Adhaeribacter radiodurans: one gene and its partner. The protein of the gene in region 1 interacts with the protein of each later gene in a pairwise test. Links are inferred from orthologs where the notes say so. Each region holds a gene or a part of one and is shown in the gene's direction. Other genes may lie near its edges.

Region 1 (8,997 bases):
CGCGTACGAAGCCCGAAAATCCGTATTACAAAATAGCCGAAGAAATTGCCGCCAAGCTCGTGCGCCACGGTTACGGCGTAATTACGGGCGGAGGGCCCGGCATTATGGAGGCCGGCAACAAAGGCGCTCATTCTGAAGGTGGCAAATCGGTGGGCTTAAACATTGAATTACCTTTTGAACAATCGCACAACATTTACATTGACCACGACAAAATTCTTGATTTTGATTATTTCTTTGTGCGGAAAGTTATGTTCGTAAAGTATGCCCAAGGTTTTGTGGTAATGCCCGGCGGCTTTGGTACCCTCGACGAACTATTCGAAGCGATTACTTTGATTCAGACCAAAAAAATTGGCAAATTCCCGATTATTCTGGTAGGCAAAAAATACTGGCAGGGCTTATTCGACTGGATTGAAGACGTAATGCTGCACAGTGAAAATAACATCAGCCCGGAAGATTTAAATTTGGTGCACCTGGTTGATAATGCCACCGATGCGGTTAAAGTAATCGACGACTTCTACGGTAAGTATTTACTATCACCGAACTTCTAATAAGTAAAGAGACAAAAGTATCAAGATATTAGATATTAGACTTTTGTGGGTATAAGTAACAGTATATAAATGCAATATTTTGTTGATCTCGACATCCAGTATATTAAACTAGTTTTGTCCAGTTACTTAAGATAAATCAAGCTATATAAATAAATAGCTAATAAGCTTATAGTTCTCAGAATTTAAAATATAAATGAAGCTATCAAACTTTTACTTGCTTATAATTATATTTTTTATTCAAGAATCTTCTTCAGTTTTAGGACAAGATAAAACTAATACCCAGTACAAATTCTATGATTTCAACATTAGTTTAGAACTTCAACATTATCCTTTTCCATTTATTAAAAAAGAAGATCTTGCCAAAGTTGATAAAAACAAATTAGGACAGGATAGTGGATGGCTTTATGTTATTCAAAATGAAGGGCGTTATTATGATGAAGCGGCAGATAAGCAGATTGATTTTGAAAAAAATCATCTTTATGTTATTCAATACGTGCATTTAACTGATACCAACTTACCTGACTCTATAAATATTGTTAAGGAAATTGTAGATACTAAGAAAATTAAGCTTACACCGGCTCAGCAAGATATTATTTTTGGATTAACAAAAAACCTCTTTCGACTAGATGATAAACCTAATATTTCTCCGGATAAAACACCATCTTCACCACCAGTAGACGGCAATGTAGCTATTGTTAATTTTGATTTGAACGACAGAGGAAGCAGTTATAGAATTGTTATTTCTCCCAAATTTCTTGACAACAAAGAGTACCTAAAACTTTATAAATATTTAGAAAATTTAAAAACTCATCCTAAAACACCACCGACACGCTAATTACAATTAAGTAAAAACCTTTAATAATCAGAACCAACCTCTGAAGAACCGGGTTGTTAAAACTCCGAACTAGTAAAGATATTACGCATGGCATACCTCACTCCTTACTTCAAATACTTATTTTTTCTGGCTTGTTTGTTAGGCGTAGTAAATTTATGCAGCCAGCAGGTAAACCCCAATCAGCTAGCTAATTTGGGGCATCGGCCTTTTCCATTACCTAAAAGCTTAACGTTTGCCGGCGAACCCGTACCCTTAGAAATACCCGACGTAGCCGAACGTTTGGACCGGGAACTACAATCAAATGCGTACTTCCATTCAAATGTTTTACTCGCTTTAAAACGCATGCAGCGCTCCTTACCCGAAATGGAACGATTGCTGGAAGCAAACGGCTTACCCGCCGATTTTAAGTACGTAGCTCTGGCCGAAAGTTTACTCGGTAATGTTATTTCACCGAAAGGCGCTGTAGGGGTCTGGCAGTTTATGCCGCCTACGGCCCGGGAATTAAAGCTAACCATTAACAACGAAGTAGATGAGCGGTATCATTTCGAGAAATCGACCATTGCGGCCAGTAGTTACTTTAAAAAAGCAAAGCAACGCTTCGGTTCCTGGACTAACGCTGCCGCCTCGTATAACCGGGGAATGGGAGGTTTACAAGCGGCTCTTAAAACTCAAAAAGTTACTTCTTACTACGATTTGTACCTGAACGAAGAAACCTCGCGGTATGTATTCCGGATTTTAGCCTTAAAAGAAATAATGGAAAACCCTAAGCGCTATGGTTTTGACCTGATGCAAGCAGATGCTTATCCTCCGGTACCTATTCGTTCTATAACCATAAACTCTACCATAGAAGATTTACCACAGTTTGCCTTGGAACAAGGTATTAATTATAAAACCTTACGATTACATAATCCGTGGTTGAAAGGGTACAAATTAACGGTAGCCGATACTACAGCCATTTACTCTCTGCAACTTCCGCAGGCCCCGGTAAACTCCGCGCGTGATTAAGATAGCTACTTGGAAGCCAGCATTTTTAAATTTTAAGTTTATTTGATAAGCAGATATTGCTGTTTGCGAAGACACAAACCATGGCGCTGAATGCCACTAGGCGGGAAAATCAGTGGTTCTGTTCATGGGCAGCGACAACATTGTCCACTTTAGTGAAAGTCTTATTCTATTCTAAAGCTGTAATTCTGATGCCGCAGTTTGTGTCTTCACAAACGGCTTTTAGCAGGTTTTCGCCATGCTAGTCAGCTAGTTCCTGCCGCACATAAACAAGCCTCAATCCCGGCTAATTTCCAACATTAAAAAATAAAAATTTAAGAAAATGAGGATAGCCGCCTCTACTTTACGCCTACAGAACAACGCATTTAAATTAAACTAAAAGGGCTGAAAATTAGTTAAGATAAGATTAACCTTAACCTGCTAATACGCTTGTTTTTGCGTATCTTTGCGGATTAATTAAGCCCTGCAATGGCCTCAAAAAAAGAAGCAAATTCCCTTATAGATAATGGTACCGCTACGGCGGAAACTACCGAAACTACCACTACTACCGAAGCACCTTTAATTGAAGTTTATGGTGCTCGGGAGCATAATTTAAAAAATATAAGCCTGCAGATTCCGCGCAATAAGCTGGTGGTGTTTACCGGCATTAGCGGCAGCGGCAAATCGTCGTTGGCCTTTGATACTATTTACGCCGAAGGACAACGCCGCTACATGGAAACCTTCTCGGCTTATGCCCGCTCTTTTTTGGGTGGCCTGGAACGGCCCAACGTAGATAAAATTGAGGGTTTGAGCCCGGTTATTTCCATTGAGCAAAAAACAACCAGCCGCAACCCACGCTCTACAGTTGGCACCATTACCGAAATTTACGATTTTCTGCGTCTGCTCTATGCCCGCACCGCCGAAGCTTTTAGCTACGTAACCGGCGAGCGCATGATCCGGCAGTCGGATGACCAGATTGTGAATCACATTCTCGACAACTTTGATAAAAAGAAATTGATTATTCTGGCTCCGGTAGTAAAAGGCCGTAAAGGTCATTACCGGGAATTGTTTGAGCAAATTCGAAAAATGGGTTTTGTGCGCGTACGCGTAGACGGCGACTTAATGGAGTTGGTGCCCAAAATGCAGGTAGACCGTTACAAAATTCACGATATTGAAATTGTTATTGATAAAATAATTGTAAATACCGAGGACCGTTACCGGATTTCCAGTTCGGTACAAAACGCCTTAACGCATGGCAAAGGCACCGTAACAATTCTGGAGCCGGATACCAACCAAACATACTTCTTTTCGCGGCATTTAATGGACCCGGCTACCGGCATTGCCTACGACGATCCGGCCCCCAATACCTTTTCGTTTAACTCCCCTTACGGTGCCTGCCCCACCTGTAATGGTTTAGGCGAAATTCAGGAAATTACCGAAGAATCCATTATTCCGGATAAAGGGTTAAGTATTAGTCGCGGTGGGATAGCTCCCCTCGGCGAATTCCGTGATATCTGGGTATTTAACCAAATTCAAACCATCCTGAAGCAAAACAAGCTGAGTATTTCCACGCCCATTCAGGACATCCCAGCTTCGGTATTGAACCAATTACTCCATGGTATTGATGAAGATATAATCGTAAAAGCCAAAGGTCAGAACTTTATCACGCAGTTCGAGGGTATTATTAATTTTCTGCGCAAGCAAATGGATTCTGATTCAGATGCTATTCGTACCTGGATTAATGAATATACCCAAACCAGCGTGTGCCCTGAATGCCAAGGCTACCGACTCAAAAAAGAATCTTTACATTTTAAAATTGATGGTCTGCATATTGGCGAATTGGCGCAGTTCAATATTGGTAAATTAGCTGATTGGTTTCAAAACCTGGAAGACCGTTTAAGCGACCGTCAAAATTTAATTGCCCGCGAATTACTCAAAGAAATCCGGAAACGCATTAAGTTTTTACTCGATGTAGGTTTGGAATATTTGAACTTACACCGCTCAGTTCGTACTTTATCGGGCGGCGAGTCGCAGCGCATCCGGCTGGCCACTCAAATTGGAACGCAGTTAGTGGGGGTGTTGTACATTATGGATGAACCCAGCATTGGCTTACATCAGCGCGATAACGAAAAACTGATTAATGCCCTCAAAAACCTCCGCGATATTGGTAACTCGGTAATTGTAGTAGAACACGATAAAGACATGATTCTGCACGCTGATCACGTTTTAGATATTGGTCCGGGTGCGGGAATTCACGGGGGCCATATTGTAGCCGAAGGATCACCTACTGAAATATTTAATTCCGGCAGCCTGACTTCGCAGTATTTAAGCGGCCAGAAACACATTGAGGTACACACTGAAAAACGGCCCGGCAACGGTAAATTTTTAGAATTGAAAGGATCGACCGGGCACAACCTGAAAAATCTCTCGGTAAAATTTCCGTTGGGTAAATTAATTGCAGTTACGGGTGTTTCGGGTAGCGGTAAATCTACGCTTATCCACGATACTTTATACCCTATTCTGAACAAGTACTTTTTTAACGCGAAACGCGACCCCTTGCCTTACAAGGCCATAGAAGGATTAGAGCACATTGATAAAGTAATTGAAGTAGATCAGTCGCCCATTGGTCGTACCCCACGTTCCAACCCAGCTACTTACACCGGAATTTTTACGGATATCCGGGCTTTATTTGCCCAATTACCCGAAGCCAAAATCCGGGGCTATTCGGCGGGTCGTTTTTCATTTAATGTAAAAGGCGGTCGCTGCGAAACTTGCGAAGGAGCCGGTATGCGCACCATCGAAATGAATTTTTTACCAGATGTGTATGTACCCTGCGAAACCTGCAAAGGCAAGCGTTACAACCGCGAAACGTTAGAAGTACGCTTTAAAGGAAAATCGATTACCGATGTATTGGACATGACGGTAGAAAAAGCAGTGGAGTATTTTGATAACCAACCCCGCATTTTGCGGAAGATTAAAATATTACATGAAGTAGGATTGGGCTATATTACTTTAGGTCAGCAAGCCACTACCCTATCGGGCGGCGAAGCGCAACGGGTAAAACTAGCAACTGAATTAGCTAAAAAAGACACCGGTAAAACATTTTACATTCTGGATGAACCCACCACCGGATTGCATTTCGAAGATATTAAGCATTTATCGGATGTAATCCACCGGCTCGTAGACAAAGGCAATACTGTATTGCTCATTGAGCACAATTTAGATATGATTAAAGTGGCCGATTACATTATTGACATTGGCCCGGAAGGCGGAGAACGGGGCGGTACTATTGTAGCACAAGGCACACCCGAAGAAGTAGCAGCCAGCGATAAGGGCTATACTGCGCGTTTTCTGCGTGAGGAACTGCGCACCAGCCAATACATTTAATATGACGGAGTTAAGTCCTATAAAGGCATGGGAATACAGTACCTTTTCATATCACCGTAAGTCAATCTTTCAAATCCTTCCCCCAACCGGGAAGGATTTTTTTATGGCGCTTAAGTTCCTCATTGTAAACACTATTATTAATTTTGTCTTATTACTTTAAATTTCCCGCAATTAAAACAGATTTTTCCGGGCTAAAACTCCTATTATATTTTATTGTAAATCAATAACTTATTCACTATCTTATACTGAATAAGTAAAATGTGATACCTATTCTGGTTATTGCAGGATAAAAAATAAAAATTAAATCCAAAAAAAGTTTTCTCCGTAACAGTTAAGAATTTACTTTGCAGTATAACTTTCAAGTAAAAATAATTACACTTCCGTCAGACTATATTGTTGAGGAGAAACGCTGAGATGAAGGACACGACCCAGTTAAATTTAATCACCACAGATAGCGGAGAGCTTTATGTGGTTGATCATTTGGATCAGGTAGCATTAGGTATTTTAGCCAACGATGATGCTACTTCCAATCCGGCTTTTATACCTACTACTTACTCGGTTTATAGAACCGTAATGGAAAACGAGTATTTACTGGAAATTACAAAATATAATAGCGACGAAGATACTTTAAACACCACTTATAAACTTATTCCGGAAGAAGAGGTGACGCCTTACCTGGATAACGGTAATCATAACGTACTATTTTACTAAAAGAGCCATAAACGTACTATTAATTAAACCTTGGTAAGCTTCTAGATTAGGTAAAGGAGTTCTATTTTTTTAAGAAGTTACCAATGTTTCTTCTAAGTAGTTACTCTAAATTTAGTAAATAAAAAGGCCGAAGCTACTTTCAAGCTTCGGCCTTTTTATTTACTAATTCACGTTTACTTCGTTTACTTAGACACTTTAGCGTTTGCTTTTTGCGCCATTTCTAAGTGCATTTTTAAAACAGGAAGCGTTTTAGAAGCAAATCCTTTAACATCGGCATCTTCGTTTTTCGAAGCTTCCTCAAATTCAGAAATATCTTTCTGATGATCTTCAACCATCATGGTCATGTAATGCTTATCAAAATCCGCTCCCGACATTTTCGACATGGCATCCACATGCTTTTGGTGTTCCGCAATCAATTCTACAGGCAGAGTTACATTTTTAGAAGCCGCCAGCGTTTTTAGTTCTGCATTTGCTTTACTATGGTCTTCTACCATTTTCTGACCGAATGCTTTTACATCGGCGTTACTGGCTTTTTCCTGGGCCAGTTTACCTAACGTTACTTCCATCATACCACCGCTAGCCGCTTTCAGCATAAAATCATTAGCTGACTGGTTGGTTGGCGTAGCATTCATATTAGAGCTGGCCGTAGTATCCGAAGAAGTCATGCTACCGGAATCAGCACTGGAAGAAGCATCTGTTGAGGTTGCATCAGTTGCGTTTTCGGAGTTGCTTTTGTTGGAGTTACAGCCAAAGCCTGTTATTAAAGCAAAGGCAAGCAGGCTGCCAATAGTTAATTTTCTCATAGTTTTATTCGGTTATACAATTTTTTAACTCTATACGCAGCAATTTTTATTACGTTTTAGGAGCTTTACAATAACTAACTCCCCGTAAAGTTAGCTGTTCTTTTTTCCAGGAAGGCAGTTACACCTTCCCGGAAATCAGCAGATTGTCCGGCAATTTCCTGGCAATGCGCTTCGTAATCGAGCATTTCGTTTAGCGTTGCGCTACCCGACTTTTGTATCATTTTTTTAATTAAACCAATGGCTTTAGTAGGAGCAGCGGCATACCGTTCGGCTAATTGTTGAACAGTTTTATCCAGCGCTTCGGCGGTTACTACCTGGTTGACCAAGCCTAATTCTAAAGCATCGTGCGCCGTAATTTTGGTACCAAGGGTACATAATTCAAAAGCCTTTAAGCTTCCTACTAAACGCGGCAGAAAAAACGAAGAACCTGAATCGGGCACTAATCCAATATTTATAAATAACTGACTTAAACTTGCCGCTTCAGAAGCAATTATCATATCGCAGGCTAAAATCAAGGAACAACCAGCCCCGGCCGCTACTCCATTTAATTTGCCAATAATTGGTTTTGGTAATTCCCGCATAGCCCTAATTACAGGATTATACCGTTTATGCAAAGAATCTGCTAAAGACTGGTTCTCCAATTGGGAAGCTTCTTTTAAGTCCTGGCCCGAGCAAAAAGCTTTACCATAACCTGTAAAAACCAGCACCCGGATTTCGGGGCTTCGGGTAATCTGTTTTAAAGCATCTTGTAACTCATAAGTAAGCTTTTCATTAACGGCATTATAAACCTCAGGCCGGTTTAAAGTAATAGTGGCAATACCATTGACTAGTTGAAGCAGCAGTGTTTCGTACATAAGAAATTCCAGGAAAGTTATCAGTGCAAGGATTTAAATCTACTTATTTCAGATTTAATTAACATTGGTTTTCAGATATTTCTATAATCTTATAAGCAAGTTTTTATAAAAAATAAATAGAACGGATTAAAACCAAACCTGTCCTACACTTTCAGTTAGGTACGAGAATTTCTGTTTACTAATAATGTACTTGGCGTGTTTAAATAAAAGCTGAACAGTTGTAAAATACCTTTAAACCTAATCAACCCACTTTTATAAAATCACTTACTTCTTAATCCTGCAAAATTGCTTTAGATTTGCCCGAACTTAAGGAAGCAGTTTGCGGCATGTTTTATTCATTACTAGCTAATAAATTAAATCGATTAGTAAGCGTAAATGGTGCTTTACTCGTACTCGGTTTAGCGTTGCTGCCTTTTTTGCTTTTAGCCGCTTTTTGTCACCCATCGGCCGATGATTTCTGGCTAACTAACCTGGTTATAGCGAAAGGACCCTGGCAAGCTCAATTAGCCATTCGGCAAAACTGGAGTGGCCGGTATACGGCTATGTTTTTGGGCAGCTTTAATCCTCTGGTTTATCGCTCCATTGCTTTATACAAAGTATTACCCGTTATTTTCCTAATACTTTTAACTGCCGGTTTGTACAATTTTGTTAAGGTTCTGAGCCATTCTGGGTTCTCCCGAAAAATTACGTTAGCCTTCGCGTTACTAATATTGATAATGTATCTTCACCAGATGCCTACAGTAGCTCAAACAATTTACTGGATGTCCGGAGCTATTACGTATCAATCGGCCAATATCCTGTTATTGTATTTACTTATTCTTCTGATTCGTTATTACCAGCCGTTTCCGGGTAATCATACTCTATTACGCAAGTTGCTG
Region 2 (4,484 bases), 1.8 Mb from region 1 along the record:
GTAATATTTTTAATTGGATGTACTTGCCTTTTGTTTGCCTGCACTCCAGACGAAACAGTTGAGTTAATTAGTGGCCGTGTTATTTGCCGGGGCGGATGTGGTATACAAGCGTATTATGTAGAAATTACCAGTAACCATGTAATTGGTAAATCGCAACCGGTATTTGATAGTAGCGGCGTAAATCGAGGCCAATTTAGTAATGTGTTGATTGTTAATAACCTGAAAACTGCCGACCGGCAAGAAAATAAAAGTATTTCGTTTAAAAGCTTTCAGGATGTGGAGTTTAGTTGCCAGTCGTCGTACCCGCGCATAGTTCGCGAAATTGAAATCAAGTATTAATCAACCGCTTGCGGGTAGATTATAAAAATATCTTACACTATACTACAATTATACTAAGCCCATCCTTTTGGCATGGGTTTTTTTATGACTTCTTTTTCGTAATAAGTAATTGTACAAAATTAATTTACTATCCTGCAGGGCGAGATTATTGCGCGGTATTTTGATAATTAAATATTAAGCCGCGAAAAGTCTGGCGTCTGCTATCTTGATACTAGCGTTTCTTTACTTATGATAAGTTTTTGTATTTACGCCGTTTATTCGGCTTTAATGGCCGGTACTCCCTTAACCATTGAATGCCTAACCCAACTACCCAACTTAACCCAATTAAGGCTACGGTCCACTGCCACTCTTTCATGGTATTAACCAATTAATTGATCAAAATTTACTTTTTCCAGATAAGGTTCTAAAAGAGTGGCACTTTTAAAACTCAATACCAAATCAATCTCGAAGTTGTCCCGGCGGTACCAGATTTCGACAAAGAATGTATCTAAACTGAAAAGATAGACCAGGTGTTCGCCGTTGAGGCGATCGGCCAGGAAATTACCTTTTACTCGTACTAAAGCTGCCTTTTGCTCACGGCTAATACAGGAAAAATAGGGATGATTCATCTTAAAGTAGTTCTAATACGATTAGCTTCAAATAAAAAGATCCTGAGAATCAGTCTTCTTTTGGGAAGTTACTATACATATTAGTCTTAGAATGAGTAATTGAAGAAGCATAAGCGATTGATTAATATTTACTTATTAGTATAAGTAAATATTGTGCCACAAAATAGATGTGGAGTCAAATTGCACTACTTTTATCATTACTAATTGCAAGCTAAATGGGCAGGCTTTAGCAATGGCAAAAGTAGCCTTATACCGGGTGCGTTTTGAAATACGATGTATAGATAAAGTTAACCTATTCAGCCAATAGTGGAATATGAATAAGATGCAGGGTAGAGGAATCAGGAATGGGTTGGTAAGTTTTAGCGGTGGTTACCGTTGTCCGGAACTGATAAATATTTCTAAAAGGAGCAAAATACTTTCTTCCGTTTCGGCGCACAACGTACCAATCGTGGTTTAATCGGCCATATACATAAACCGTATCGCCTACCTGAATATTTTTAGATACGGGAGCAAAAATCTTTGGGATTCTTCTCAGGGATACGCCGCTTCTTCCGGCGGTGTAAGTTTCATTAATTGGCTTATAATTGCTGCTTCCTTCGTAGGAGGAAGGGGAGAGAGTAGGCGCGCAGCCCGAGATAAAATAAAAGCTTAGTAGATAAAGTAAATTTGTTTTCATTTAGTTGGATTGATTTGGTTCGGAGTATTGTATTTAGGGGCATGATAAAGAAGAAGGCTTTAAAAATTACTTTAAAGTCAGACTGTAACCGGTAATATACTTGTAGTTTATTCAAATATTTTTCCTTGTTTTTATAATATTAGTATGGTAGCTGTTTCAATATAAGCTAATTAACAGCACCACGCAATAGAGAAAAGAAAATCTGTTTAGCGTAAATAAATTAGTTATCTTAAAACAATTATAAAAAATTTACTAATTGAGCAGTAGATCAGGATTTAATTAAGAAGACAAGCAACTCTAAGAGGTTGTAAATTGTTATAATATGTTCACAAATCTTTAAAAAATCTGCATGGATTTTAATTTAACTTCTGAATATAAACCCACCGGCGACCAACCTAAAGCTATTGCGCAATTAGTGGAAGGCGTGCAAAACGGCGAACCGGCGCAAGTATTATTAGGCGCCACGGGAACCGGAAAAACCTTTACGGTAGCTAACGTTATTCAGCAGGTGCAAAAACCTACCCTGGTATTGTGCCACAACAAAACATTGGCCGCTCAGCTTTATGGCGAGTTTAAACAGTTCTTCCCGAATAATGCCGTGGAGTATTTTATTTCGTATTACGATTACTACCAACCCGAGGCTTACATAGCTTCTTCTAATACTTTTATTGAGAAAGACTTAGCCATTAACGAAGAAATTGAGAAACTGCGGCTGCACTGTACTTCATCGTTACTGTCGGGGCGGCGCGATATTATTGTGGTGGCATCGGTATCGTGTATTTACGGTATTGGTAACCCCGAAGAATTTGGAAAGAATGTTATTTATTTACAGCCCGGTCGGCGCGTAAGCCGCAATCAATTACTATATCAGTTTGTCCAGATTTTGTATAGCCGCACCGAGGCCGAATTTTCCCGTGGAAATTTCCGGGTGAAAGGTGATACCGTTGATATTTTCCCGGCATACGCGGATTATGCTTACCGAATTTACTTTTTTGGCGACGAGATTGAGTCTATCCGGCGCATTGATCCGGCTTCAGGTAAAATGATCGCCGAAGAAGAGCAGATTGCGTTGTATCCGGCTAACTTATTCGTAACCGGGCAAGACGTTATGCAACAGGCAATCCGCGAAATTCAGTTCGATTTAATGGCGCAGCATGAGTATTTCTCAAAAGAAAGCCGCGACGAAGAAGCCAAAAGAATTAAAGAAAGGACCGAATTTGACCTGGAAATGATCCGGGAATTGGGTTATTGTTCGGGTATCGAAAACTATTCGCGGTATTTTGACCGGCGTAGCCCGGGAGCGCGGCCTTTCTGTTTGTTAGATTATTTCCCGAACGATTACCTGATGGTAATCGACGAAAGCCACGTTACTACACCCCAGGTGCGGGCCATGTGGGGTGGCGACCGCTCCCGCAAAACTGCGTTGGTAGAGTGGGGATTCCGGTTGCCGTCGGCGATGGATAATCGTCCGCTTACTTTCAACGAGTTCGAGTCGATGATGAAGCAGACCTTATTTGTGAGCGCCACACCCGGCGATTATGAACTTCAGAAATCCGGAGGGGTAATAGTTGAGCAAATTATCCGGCCAACCGGTCTGCTGGATCCCATAATTGAGGTAAGACCTAGCGTAAATCAGGTAGATGATTTACTCGATGAAATTGACGAACGCATTAAAATGGGCGATCGCATATTGGTTACTACCCTCACTAAACGTATGGCCGAAGAGCTTTCCAAGTACATGGAGAAATTGAACATTAAAGTAAAATACATCCATTCCGAAATTAAGTCTTTAGATAGGGTAGAGATATTACGGGAACTGCGTTTGGGGCATATTGATGTGTTAATCGGGGTAAACTTACTGCGCGAAGGCTTGGATTTACCGGAAGTATCGTTGGTGGCCGTGCTGGATGCTGATAAAGAAGGCTTCCTCCGCGATCAGCGCTCGTTGATTCAAACTACTGGTCGGGCTGCCCGGAATAGCCAGGGTAAAGTAATTATGTACGCCGATCGCATGACAGGTTCTATGCAACGTACCATTGATGAGACTAACCGTAGACGGGCAGTGCAAATGGCTTACAACGAAGCAAATGGTATTACACCAACCACGGTACGTAAATCGAAAGAAGAAATATTTGAGCAAACGGCGGTGGCAGATGCCCGACCAACTCCGAAAGTATACGCCGGACCTGCCGAAGTATCTATTGCTGCGGAACCAGTAATACAGTACATGAAGCGCGAAGAGCTCGAAAAGCTCATTAAGAAAACGGAAAAGCAAATGGAAGGCGCTGCCAAAGAGCTAGACTTCCTGCAAGCTGCCAAGTACCGCGATGAGCTCGCTGAATTACGCAAGTTGTTGAAAAATAAACGTGATTAAATTCAAAAAGCCTTCTGCAAAGAACAGAAGGCTTTTTTATGCGGTTTAATTAGTAAATCTGAAGTACGATTAGAAATAAAATTTAATCTGAGAATAATAAGTGACTACTATTTACTATTTCCATAATCAATCTTTAATGTAATTGAAATCGCTTAATCCTAACTTTACTTTATTTCCTTTACAGAAGGTGAGTAAGTTTATCTAAAATATCCTTTATTTGAATACAGAAACCGGATTCTTCTTATAAATTATCTTGCAAAATGCCAAGTCCACTTATTACTTACCGCACTGGAAATGAAATAGATTTAAATGAAATGCTGGCTTTGTACGAAGCCTCTACCTTGGGCGAACGCCGTCCCATTCACGATCGGGCCCGAATGCAGGCTATGCTGCAACACGCTAATTTAGTAATTACAGCTTGGGCTGGAGTGCAGTTGGTAGGAATTTCGCGGGCACTCTCCGATTTTGCTTTTGTTACCTATTTATC

What was found. Proteins that work in one complex are often made in the same cells at the same time.
Region 2: the proteins of uvrA (region 1) and uvrB interact in binary tests that used the Escherichia coli proteins (3 or more experiments, as listed by UniProt). The link is inferred for Adhaeribacter radiodurans from one-to-one orthologs.

The regions. Positions count from the first base shown.
Region 1 is NZ_CP055153.1:4,942,729-4,951,725, forward strand. Bases 2,478-5,951 are described here. They hold uvrA (excinuclease ABC subunit UvrA), read left to right. Parts: upstream 2,478-2,853; coding sequence 2,854-5,751; downstream 5,752-5,951. Also shown: HUW48_RS19620 (LOG family protein), read left to right, coding at 1-548; HUW48_RS19625 (hypothetical protein), read left to right, coding at 742-1,383; HUW48_RS19630 (lytic transglycosylase domain-containing protein), read left to right, coding at 1,471-2,388; HUW48_RS19640 (hypothetical protein), read left to right, coding at 6,166-6,462; HUW48_RS19645 (DUF4142 domain-containing protein), read right to left, coding at 6,645-7,265; HUW48_RS19650 (enoyl-CoA hydratase-related protein), read right to left, coding at 7,340-8,119; HUW48_RS19655 (DUF6056 family protein), read left to right, coding at 8,446-8,997. UniProt on the Escherichia coli protein: The UvrABC repair system catalyzes the recognition and processing of DNA lesions. UvrA is an ATPase and a DNA-binding protein. A damage recognition complex composed of 2 UvrA and 2 UvrB subunits scans DNA for abnormalities.
Region 2 is NZ_CP055153.1:6,699,062-6,703,545, forward strand. What follows is about bases 1,574-4,484. They hold uvrB (excinuclease ABC subunit UvrB), read left to right. Parts: upstream 1,574-1,972; coding sequence 1,973-3,997; downstream 3,998-4,484. Other genes in these bases: HUW48_RS26345 (SH3 domain-containing protein), read right to left, coding at 1,574-1,623; HUW48_RS26355 (GNAT family N-acetyltransferase), read left to right, coding at 4,258-4,484. In the rest of the region: HUW48_RS26335 (hypothetical protein), read left to right, coding at 31-339; HUW48_RS27420 (hypothetical protein), read right to left, coding at 566-694; HUW48_RS26340 (hypothetical protein), read right to left, coding at 699-947; more of HUW48_RS26345, read right to left, coding at 1,240-1,573. UniProt on the Escherichia coli protein: The UvrABC repair system catalyzes the recognition and processing of DNA lesions. A damage recognition complex composed of 2 UvrA and 2 UvrB subunits scans DNA for abnormalities.